DNA from 2 places in the Citrobacter tructae genome. Region 2 is predicted to be linked to the other one. Evidence: predicted binding sites of a transcription regulator. Region 2 holds the regulator's gene; the other holds the start of a gene.

Region 1 (5,405 bases), 1.2 Mb from region 2:
CTCTTCCATCAAATCCTGGAAGTCGAATCGGTCCAGGGCCTCTTCGTCACGGTAACTGCGTACCGCATTGAGCGCGGTTTGCAGGAAAAACTGATTGCTGACACCGGGGATTTCCACCGGGTACTGAAACGCCATAAAGATGCCTTCACCGGCCCGGTCTTCCGGCGACAGTTCCAGTAAATCCTTACCATTGAACTCTACCGTCCCGCCGGTGACTTCGTAGTCATCACGTCCAGCGAGCGTTGCAGACAGCGTACTTTTCCCGGAACCGTTCGGTCCCATAATGGCGTGGACTTCTCCGGGGCGAATTTCAAGACTGAGCCCGCGCAGGATCGCCTTATCTTCCACACTGACCTGTAAATCTTTAATGCTTAACATGTGCTTTCCTTAAATTTTAACCGACGCTGTGTTCAAGACTGATGGCAAGCAGTTTTTGCGCTTCCACGGCGAACTCCAGCGGCAGTTCGGAGAACACGTCTTTACAGAACCCGTTGACGATCATCGAGATAGCATCCTCTTCGCTGATTCCACGTTGCAGGCAATAGAACAGCTGATCTTCACCAATACGTGAAGTCGTAGCTTCGTGTTCAAGCTGGGCGCTGTTGTTGCGACACTCCACATATGGGAAGGTGTGCGCCCCACAGTCCGCGCCAATCAGCATCGAGTCGCATTGGGTATAGTTGCGGGCGTTAGTGGCCGTCGGCATGATTTTTACCAGACCTCGATAACTGTTCTGACTGCGCCCAGCGGAGATCCCTTTAGAGATAATGGTTGATTTGGTGTTCTTGCCGATATGGATCATCTTGGTACCGGTATCCGCCTGCTGATGACCGCTGGTCAGCGCAACGGAATAAAATTCGCCAATAGAGTTGTCGCCGCGCAAAATACAGCTCGGGTATTTCCAGGTAATGGCCGAACCGGTTTCCGACTGGGTCCACGACATTTTGCTATTTTCGCCTTCACACAATGCGCGTTTGGTGACGAAGTTCAGAATACCGCCGGTATTACCATCGCCGGGGAACCAGTTTTGCACCGTCGAGTATTTCACTTCGGCATCTTTGTGGATGATCACTTCTACCACCGCCGCATGTAGTTGATAACTGTCACGCACCGGTGCCGAACAGCCCTCAATGTAGCTGACGTAGCTGCCTTCATCCGCCACCAGAATGGTGCGCTCGAACTGACCCGTTTTTTCCGCATTAATACGGAAATAGGTAGAAAGCTCCATCGGGCAGCGCACACCTTTTGGCACGTAGATAAACGTACCGTCTGAAGCAACCGCCGCATTTAACGCGGCAAAAAAATTGTCGTTGCCTGGTACCACGGTGCCGAGATATTGCCTCACCAGTTCCGGGTGATCGTGAATGGCCTCACCGAACGAACAGAAAATAATCCCCTGTTCTGCCAGCTTTGCACGATAGGTAGTCGCCACCGACACCGAGTCAAAAATGGCATCGACCGCCACCTCTTTACCTTCACGCACCGGCACGCCAAGCTGTTCGAAAGCGTCCTCAACCTCTTTACTTAAAAACGCATTCGCACCCGTTTGTTGTACCGCTCCCGGCTCAGAGGCACAGGTTTCATCGCAGTTGCCGCAGGAAGGTGCGGAGTAATAGCTGTAATCCTGATAATTCAGCTTATCGTAATGCGCTTTTAGCCAGTGCGGCTCCTCCATTGTCAGCCACGCCCTGAACGCATTCAGGCGAAACTCCAGCATCCATTCCGGTTCGTTGCGTTTCGCGGAAATTGCCCGCACGACCTCTTCATTGATGCCTTTCGCCAGTTCATCTGTTTTTAGTTGGGTGAAGAACCCCTCTTTATAATTGAGGTGTCCGCCAGCCCAAGTGTTGACATCGTCAGTTGCTTCAGTGTTACGCGACATAGTACCGCCTATACCCCAAAACTTTCGCCACAGCCGCATTCGTTCTGGGCTTTTGGGTTATGAAATTTAAATAACTGATTTAATCCTTCACGAACAAAATCGACCTCAGTGCCATCGATAAACGGCATCGCCTGTAACGGTACATACAGCCTGGCGCCATCCGTCTCAAACAGTAGATCGTCTTTTTCCGGTTTGCTGACGGTATCCAGCACATAGCCAAACCCCGCACATCCCGTTTGCTTCACACCTAACCGCACGCCCAGCATATCGGGCTGTTTTGCCACCAACTCACGAATATGCGCCGCGGCGGCTGGCGTTAACGTCAACCCGCGCCATGCAAAATCGTGCGGATTAAATGTTCCTGAATGCAATTCCATAGGGTTACCTCGAGTCATTAGCCTGCACGCTACAACACCATGTTAGTGATAATGATTATCACTTCAACCCCTCATCAGCAGGGGCATTCGGGTTAACCGCCCTTTTTGACTACTTTTATTAAGCATAGACCCTGCGACGAGGGTTCACAGAGATGGATTATTTTGTTCAATGCTTTGATAAATAATGGGTTACGAATAACTAATCGTTCGGCAAGGTAAAACGCGAAAAGATGTATAGATAATGTCTATTTAAGAGATAGGAAAAAGACGGGAAATGGAGATAACACGGTTCAACAGCGCGCAGACAGGCAATAAAAAACCCTTAAGTCTACTTTAGCAGGCTTAAGGGTTCCGGCCCCATCCGGCGCTTATCTCCGGCACTCACAATGGCTTAGCTCTTGAAGGGGCGATAAGAATCGTCTCATATCCTGAAGCCGCTTTTTTAACACAAACTGCGGTTTGTCTATTTTGCAGGCAGACGCAGCTCCCACATTCAGACCAAGGTCTCATGTAAAGCATCCAACAGCAGACGCAGACCTGCCGGTTGATGCTCACGCGACAGATATAAACCGTAAATTGGCAGGCGACGCGGCTGGAACTGAGGCAAAAGCCGCATCAACTGGCCCTGCTCCAGCCCTTCACGCGCCTCTTTTTCAGGCACCAGAGCAATGCCCATACCGGCCAGCGCCGATTCACATAACAGAGCAGAGATGCCCGCACTGAGATTTCCCTTGATCGCCACCGAAACGGCGTCGCCCTGCTCATCTCGAAAGTGCCAGGATTTTCCGGCAAAGCCGCTGTAGTAGAGACAATTATGCTGAGCGAGTTCGTCAAAGTTTTGCGGAGTACCATGCTGACGCAGATAGTCCACCGATGCGCACAACACCGACTCACAATCACCAAGACGACGGGCGATGGTACCGGGTTCAGGGCTATCCGTTATGCGGATCGCTACATCAATGCGCTCGCCGACCAGACTCACCGGCTGATTGTTAATTTCAACCTCAATACGCAGTTCAGGAAAACGCGCCAAAAAACCGGGCAACACCGGTGCAAGAATATGCATGGCGGTAAAATGAGCGCAGGCCACACGTAACGTACCGGATGGCACCTCCGCCGCGCTGGCGGCGCTGATATCCAGCGACAGTTGCGCCAGCGACCGCGTCTTAGTTAACGCTTCTTCCCCAGCGGGAGTAATGGTCAATCGACGCGATGAACGGTGGATCAACCTCACGCCCGCCCATTTTTCCATCTCGTCGAGATAACGACTGACCATCGGTCTGGAAAGCCCCAGCGCTCGCGCAGCGGCGCTCAGGCTACCCAAATCGCAGATATGGTTAAATACAGTTGCCGCCATCACTCTGTCCATCGCATCCCATCCGATCGTTTTATGAAACTCAGCATGTCCTGATAGAGGAATTCTAACAGATCCGAATTTCCGTAAAATAAGGAACAAGAAAAAGACATCTTCATCTGCAAAAGGTTATCCACCATGAAAGTTAACACCCTGGCCCTGCTGTTACCCCTGCTGGCTTCGCCGGTTTTCGCCGCGCCGCTCCAACTTGACGTCTACAATCCGCAGGATAAAGCTATCTTCCCGGTTTCCTCAACGTTGGTATCCGGTCCGAAAGAGGCCATTTTATTTGATGCACAATTCAGCATTAAAGACGGTGAAAAGCTGGTACAGATGATCCGCGACAGCGGCAAATCGTTGAAGGCCATCGTGATTACCTCTGGCGATCCGGATTTTTATTTTGGGCTGCAGCCGATTGTTAAAGCCTTCCCTGAAGTCAACGTGCTGGCAACACCGCACGTGGTGGAGCACATTCTTGCCACTAAAGAGGCCAAGCTGAAGTTTTGGGGCCCACAGATGAAAGATGGCGCACCAACGACGCTCATCGTACCGCAGGCTACCACGCAAACTCGTTTTACGATTGATGGTGAAACGCTGGAACTGCGCCACCCTAATGATTATGCGGCATATGTCTGGATCCCGGCTAACCGCGCCATCCTCGGCGGTACCGGCGTGGCTTCCGGTATTCATGTCTGGACTGCGGACACACAATCTCCTGAACAGCGCAGCGCATGGCGCAACGTACTCAGCGAAATGCAAACTTTACGTCCAACCGAAGTGATCCCCGGTCATTCTATTGGCGAACGACCGGCAGGTGATAAAGCGATCCGCTTTACCCAGGACTATTTACAGTCGTTTGAGCAGGCGCTGGACGCTAAACAAGGGTCGGCGTATGTGATTAAGACGATGAAGGCCGCGTGGCCGGGGCTTGCAGATGAAAGCTCGCTGGAGCTAAGCGCGAAGGTCAATACCGGTGAGATGAAGTGGTAAACAAGATTTAAAGCAAAAAATAACCCCGAACACATGTCGGGGTTTTCATCACGATAAGCATGCCAGAATCAATGAACACCATGGCGCCAGGCAAAATAGATCTCTTCTTTGAGTTCAATCGAAGAGAGCGTCAGTAAATCAGCAAACTCCAGCTCTAATTGTTTCAGTCTTTTCAGATACTGAGCCGGTGAAAGATCGCTTTTATCACGACGTAAAAATTCTAATGCCAGTTGGGCCGGGTCAAATTGGGTAGACATATCATCCTCGCTTGTGTTCAAAACCTGCACAGTATAGCACCTTTCCCTGCGCAGATAATGACCAAATTCAACATGCGTCACAAAATAGCGGTCGTCAGACGCGAGGTGCAGCACAGCCGTCCCTGCTCATCGAAGATTTCGATTTGCCAGACCTGGTGACGAGAGCCAGTATGCAGCGCGCTACACACCCCTCTGACACGCCCTTCCCGCGCGGAACGGATATGGTTAGCGTTCACCTCAAGACCCACCACTTTTTGGTCGCCCTGGGTACACAGGTAGCCTGCCACCGACCCTATGCTTTCCGCCAGCACCACCGAAGCACCGCCGTGTAACAGGCCAAAAGGCTGTTTGGTCCGGTGATCCACAGGCATCGTGGCTTCTAGCGTATTATCGCCGATGTGCTCAAAACGGATATCCAGCAAACCCACCATATTTCCCTCACCCATGGCATTGAGCGCCTCGAGTGAAACTTCACGTTTCCAGATCATCCAATCATCTCCAGCAGAGCCTGTAATGGGTGGCGAACACCCGTGCCTTCCACGCGT
Region 2 (5,405 bases):
GCGCTGGCTATCGCCGGTATCACAGCAATGTCGGGTTTCGTTGTCGCTCCCCAGGTACACGCCGAAGGTTTTATTGATGATTCTACCTTAACTGGCGGCATCTATTACTGGCAGCGTGAGCGTGACCGTAAAGATGTTACCGATCATGATAAATACAAAACCAACCTTTCTCACTCCACCTGGAACGCTAACCTTGATTTCCAGTCCGGTTACGCGGCTGATATGTTTGGTATTGATATCGCAGCATTTACCGCTATTGAAATGAACGAAAGTAGCGAAAGTGGTCATCCAAACGAAATCGCATTCTCTTCAAAAAATAAAGGTTATGACGAAGATTACTCCGGCGATAAGAGCGGGATTAGCCTTTATAAAGCGGCAGCGAAATTTAAGTATGGCCCAACCTGGGCACGCGCCGGTTATATTCAACCCACCGGGCAGACTTTGCTGGCTCCGCACTGGAGCTTTATGCCGGGTACCTATCAGGGTGCTGAAGCCGGAGCCAATTTTGACTATGGTGACGCGGGCGCATTGAGCTTCTCCTACATGTGGGCCAACGAATATAAAGCACCGTGGCACACCGAAGTCGATAAATTTTATCAGGCCGATAAAAAAACCAAGGTGGATTACCTCCATTCGGTTGGCGCGAAATACGACTTTAAAAATAACCTGTTACTGGAAGCGGCATTTGGTCAGTCCGAAGGCTATGTCGATCAATATTTCGCGAAAGCCAGTTACAAATTTGATTTAGGCGGCAACCCGTTTACCACCAGCTATCAGTTCTACGGCGCACGTGACAAGGTTGATGACCGTACGGTTAACAACATTTATGACGGCACCGCCTGGCTGCAGGCGTTGACTTTTGGCTACAAAGTGGCGGAAGTGGTTGACCTGCGTTTGGAAGGAACCTGGGTTAAAGCGGACGGACAGCAGGGCTACTTCCTGCAGCGTATGACCCCAACTTATGCTTCTTCAAACGGTCGCCTGGACGTGTGGTGGGATAACCGTTCTGACTTCAACGCCAACGGTGAAAAAGCGGTCTTCTTTGGCGCAATGTATGACCTGAAGAACTGGAACCTGCCAGGTTGGGCTGTGGGTGCCTCCTATGTTTACGCCTGGGACGCTAAGCCATCGACCTGGCAGACTAACCCGGATGCGTACTACGACAAAAATCGTACCATCGAAGAGTCGTCTTACAGCCTGGATGCGGTCTACACCCTGCAGGATGGTCGTGCGAAAGGCACCATGTTTAAACTGCACTTCACCCAGTACGACAACCATTCAGACATTCCGAGCTGGAGCGGTGGTTACGGCAACATCTTCCAGGATGAGCGTGACGTGAAGTTTATCGTGATTGCACCATTCACCATCTTCTAATGCCAACAGCGGCGGGCTTGGTGTCTGCCGCAACGTTGAGGACCGTTCTATGAAAAAACTGATACTCATCGCCATTATGGCAACCGGGCTGGTGGCCTGTGCGCAATCGCCTGCACCAAAAGAAGACAGCCGTTTGAAAGAAGCCTACAGCGCCTGTATTAACACCGCCCAGGGATCGCCAGAGAAAATCGAGGCCTGCCAAAGCGTGTTAAACGTGCTGAAGAAAGAAAAACAGCATCAGCAGTTTGCCAATGAAGAAAGCGTACGGGTACTGGATTACCAGCAGTGTATCCAGGCGACGCGTACAGGCAACGATCAGGCCGTTTCGGCCGATTGCGACAAGGTCTGGCAGGAAATTCGCAGCAAGAATACGGCTCAGTAAAACGTCACCGTTGTTATCCTAAAAGGACTCGCTGATGCAGCGGGTCTTTTTTATGTGTATAAAAAAAGCCAACCGTAAGGTTGGCTTTTCAGAATGCATCACATTACTTGGCATCGTGTGCATGATCATCTTCGCGGCAATCGCCTTCAGCACAGTGGCCGTAAAGATAGAGGCTATGGTTGGTTAGACGAATACCATGTTTAGCCGCAATCTCACGCTGGCGCGCTTCGATGGAGTCATCACTGAATTCGACCACTTTGCCACAGTCGAGGCAGATCAGGTGATCGTGATGATGTTGCTGGGTCAGTTCGAAGACGGATTTACCCCCTTCGAAATTATGGCGGGTCACGATACCAGCATCGTCAAATTGGTTCAGCACACGATACACGGTCGCCAGACCAATCTCTTCACCCATATCGATCAGGCGTTTGTATAAGTCTTCCGCACTGACGTGATGGTTATCCGGTCCCTGAAGAACTTCCAGAATTTTTAAACGAGGAAGCGTTACTTTCAGGCCAGCCTTCTTTAATGCGGTATTGTTGTCAGTCATGCGGAATCTGTCCTGTAGCTAAACGGTTCACTTCATTAAAAGAAGTGACAGAAATTGCACTTGAGATAATGCGTATCATTATAGAACTGCCATGGCTAAATGAAAACAGCAAGTCTCTGGCAAATATTGTTAATCAAAACGTGGTATCGCCAACAATCACACTGTGCAATACCCGATTGGCATCCAGCCATTGTACAGGGTCAGGCGAAAAAGTTAAAAATTTGTAGCAATTATTTTGATTGGTTTTATCTATAGATGAGGCGCCGATGAAGATCAGCGCCTCATGAAATCAGGCGTTAATGATTTCGTCGAGATGCAGTTCGGATGAAATCTGCTTAACCCATTTTTCTACGCGTTCAGCGGTCAGCTCCGGCTGGCGATCTTCGTCGATAGCCAGGCCAACAAAGTGATCGTCGTCCGCCAGACCTTTGGACGCTTCAAAGTGATAACCTGCCGTTGGCCAGTGGCCGACGATAGTTGCACCACGTGGTTCGATGATGTCGCGAATTGTACCTAACGCATCACAGAAATATTCTGCGTAATCTTCCTGGTCGCCGCAGCCAAACAACGCAACCAGTTTGCCGTTAAAATCAATGTCTTCGAGAGTCGGGAAGAAGTCGTCCCAGTCACACTGCGCTTCACCGTAGTACCAGGTAGGGATGCCGAGCAGCAAAATGTCATACCCTTCCAGGTCTTCTTTGCTGCTTTTTGCAATGTCATGTACATCGGCAACGTCTTTACCAAGCTGTTTTTGAATCATTTTTGCGATGTTTTCGGTATTGCCGGTGTCGCTGCCGAAAAAGATGCCAGTGATTGCCATGAGTAAAATAACCTCTTGAAACTTATTGAAATGGTGGTGGCGCAATGCCCACGGATAAGGGCAATCATAGCAGAACAGTCAGGCATGCGGAAACAGCAAACACGCTGGACTGCACTCTGTGCTACACGATTTATGATTTAGAGCAGAAATTCAGACTATGCCTGACCATGCAATGCGGCGAGTTGGTTCATCAGCATCTCTTCGATGAGCTCGCTGCGACTCATGTTACGCGCGTCCGCCAGTTCATTCAGCGCGTCAACGGCGTCGGCGTTCAGTTTCAGTTCGACACGCTTAAGCCCACGAACTTTGTCGCGTTTAAGCTGATTACGTTTATTAATACGTAACTGTTCATCACGCGAAAGCGGATTGGTTTTGGGTCGTCCCGGGCGACGCTCCTGCGCGAACAGATCTAATGTCGTACGGTCCGTTTGTTCTTTGGCCATGATCTTGGTGACTTCGGGGAAACAATCAGCCAGGCGTCTGCCCGGATGGATAGCGCGCCATCATACATCAGCAGGGGAGGCGCGCCAACGCCCACGCACGTATTCGCGCGCGGACGCTGAGTTTTTAATCAGTTAGTGCGTTCTGTCAGATAACGACGGATGGCGCGCAGCACGGCATCGGGTTTTTCTGCATGCACCCAATGACCTGCTCCGGCAATAACGTGCGCCCGCGCCTGCGGAAATTGCGCCAGCAGTGGGGCGCGATACGCTTCGCTCACGTAAGGCGAGTTGCCGCCGGGGATAAACAGTGCCGGGTGGTCCCATGCCGGAATGGTTTCCCAGCCGACAATATGTGGGTACTGTTCCCATAGCACCGGGACGTTAAAGCGCCACTCACCGTCAACAAAGGATTTCAGCAGAAACTGAATAACGCCTTCTTCTTTCAGAAATTGGCGCATCACGCTTGCCGCCTGCTGGCGTGAGGCAGCTTGCGCATCCGTCACGGCATTTATTGCAGCGAAGATCTCATCGTGACGGCGGACATGATAGTCAACCGGGGCGATATCGATAGCCACAAGCTGATCGATCCGTTCCGGTGCGAGGGCGGTGAGTGCCATGACGGCTTTGCCCCCCATCGAGTGGCCAATAAAGGTGGCTTTTTCTATTTGGTGGGCATCCAACGTATCCAGCAGATCTTGCGCCATCGCCGGGTAATTCATCTCGGGGGAACGGGGAGAAAGGCCATGATTTCGCATATCAACTTGGATGATATCGTGATCGACGACCAGATCGCGTGCCAGTATGCCCAGATTGTCCAGACTGCCAAACAGACCATGGACCAGGACGATGGGAGAATTATTGTGCAGGTTTTGTGCAGATTGCGCTCGGATATTCAATTTCATGGCAAAGTTCTTTTTTTCACGCTAGCGGGTTAGGGTATCATGTTGACCATTCTGCCACACGGCTGCAACAACTACGGTTACTCCGAGTTTTTCCAGCCATCGGGCTTGACGCTATCCGCTGTTGGGATTTGCCTTTACACTACCGGTGTACAATCCCAACGACTTGTATTCAGCAAAGACACCGTACTGGATTAAGATGAAAACGATTGAAGTTGATGATGAACTCTATAGCTATATTGCCAGCCACACCAAGCATATCGGCGAGAGCGCATCCGACATTTTACGGCGTATGTTGAAGTTTTCCGCCGCATCACAACCTGCCACACCGGTGGTGAAAGAAGTTCGCGCCGTGCAACCTGTTGTGGAAGCTAAGCCGGTCAACCCCGTAAAAGATAAAGTGCGCGCCGTGCGTGAACTGCTGCTTTCCGATGAATATGCGGAACAGAAAAAGGCAGTGAACCGCTTTATGCTGGTGCTGTCTACACTCTATTCACTGGATCAACACGCGTTCGCTGAGGCTACGGAATCGTTGCATGGCCGCACGCGCGTCTATTTTGCGGCAGATGAACAGACGCTGCTGAAAAATGGTAATCAAACCAAGCCGAAACACGTGCCAGGCACGCCGTATTGGGTGATCACCAACACGAATACCGGCCGTAAATGCAGCATGGTTGAACACATCATGCAGTCAATGCAGTTCCCTGCGGAATTGATTGAAAAGGTTTGCGGAACAATTTAATCCTTGCATTAGAAGGACCAGGCAATGGCAATCCACAATCGTGCAGGTCAACCTGCGCAACAGAGTGATTTGATTAACGTCGCCCAACTGACGGCACAGTACTATGTACTGAAACCAACAGCCGGGAATGCTGAGCACGCCGTCAAGTTCGGTACGTCCGGACATCGCGGCAGCGCTGGCCGTCATAGTTTTAAC

What was found. Region 2 encodes Fur, which represses iron uptake genes when iron is present. Its sites were predicted from a motif close to ATAATAATGAGAACNACTATCAA; they were not measured.
Region 1: a site for Fur is predicted at 2,299-2,321, ahead of sufA (Fe-S cluster assembly scaffold SufA). Genes of this name have one in related genera too.

The regions. Positions count from the first base shown of each region.
Region 1 is NZ_CP038469.1:710,420-715,824, reverse strand. Features, by position in the region: gene sufC (Fe-S cluster assembly ATPase SufC) at 1-378, opposite strand, end outside; gene sufB (Fe-S cluster assembly protein SufB) at 395-1,882, opposite strand; gene sufA (Fe-S cluster assembly scaffold SufA) at 1,891-2,259, opposite strand; gene E4Z61_RS04035 (LysR family transcriptional regulator) at 2,753-3,628, opposite strand; gene E4Z61_RS04030 (Vmh family MBL fold metallo-hydrolase) at 3,752-4,603, shown strand; gene E4Z61_RS04025 (YdiH family protein) at 4,672-4,860, opposite strand; gene menI (1,4-dihydroxy-2-naphthoyl-CoA hydrolase) at 4,938-5,348, opposite strand; gene ydiJ (D-2-hydroxyglutarate dehydrogenase YdiJ) at 5,345-5,405, opposite strand, start outside.
Region 2 is NZ_CP038469.1:1,938,485-1,943,889, reverse strand. Features, by position in the region: gene chiP (chitoporin ChiP) at 1-1,374, shown strand, start outside; gene E4Z61_RS10220 (ChiQ/YbfN family lipoprotein) at 1,424-1,756, shown strand; gene fur (ferric iron uptake transcriptional regulator) at 1,860-2,306, opposite strand; gene E4Z61_RS10210 (ryhB-regulated fur leader peptide) at 2,299-2,385, opposite strand; gene fldA (flavodoxin FldA) at 2,596-3,126, opposite strand; gene ybfE (LexA regulated protein) at 3,282-3,569, opposite strand; gene ybfF (esterase) at 3,698-4,471, opposite strand; gene E4Z61_RS10190 (hypothetical protein) at 4,511-4,666, shown strand; gene seqA (replication initiation negative regulator SeqA) at 4,668-5,210, shown strand; gene pgm (phosphoglucomutase (alpha-D-glucose-1,6-bisphosphate-dependent)) at 5,235-5,405, shown strand, end outside.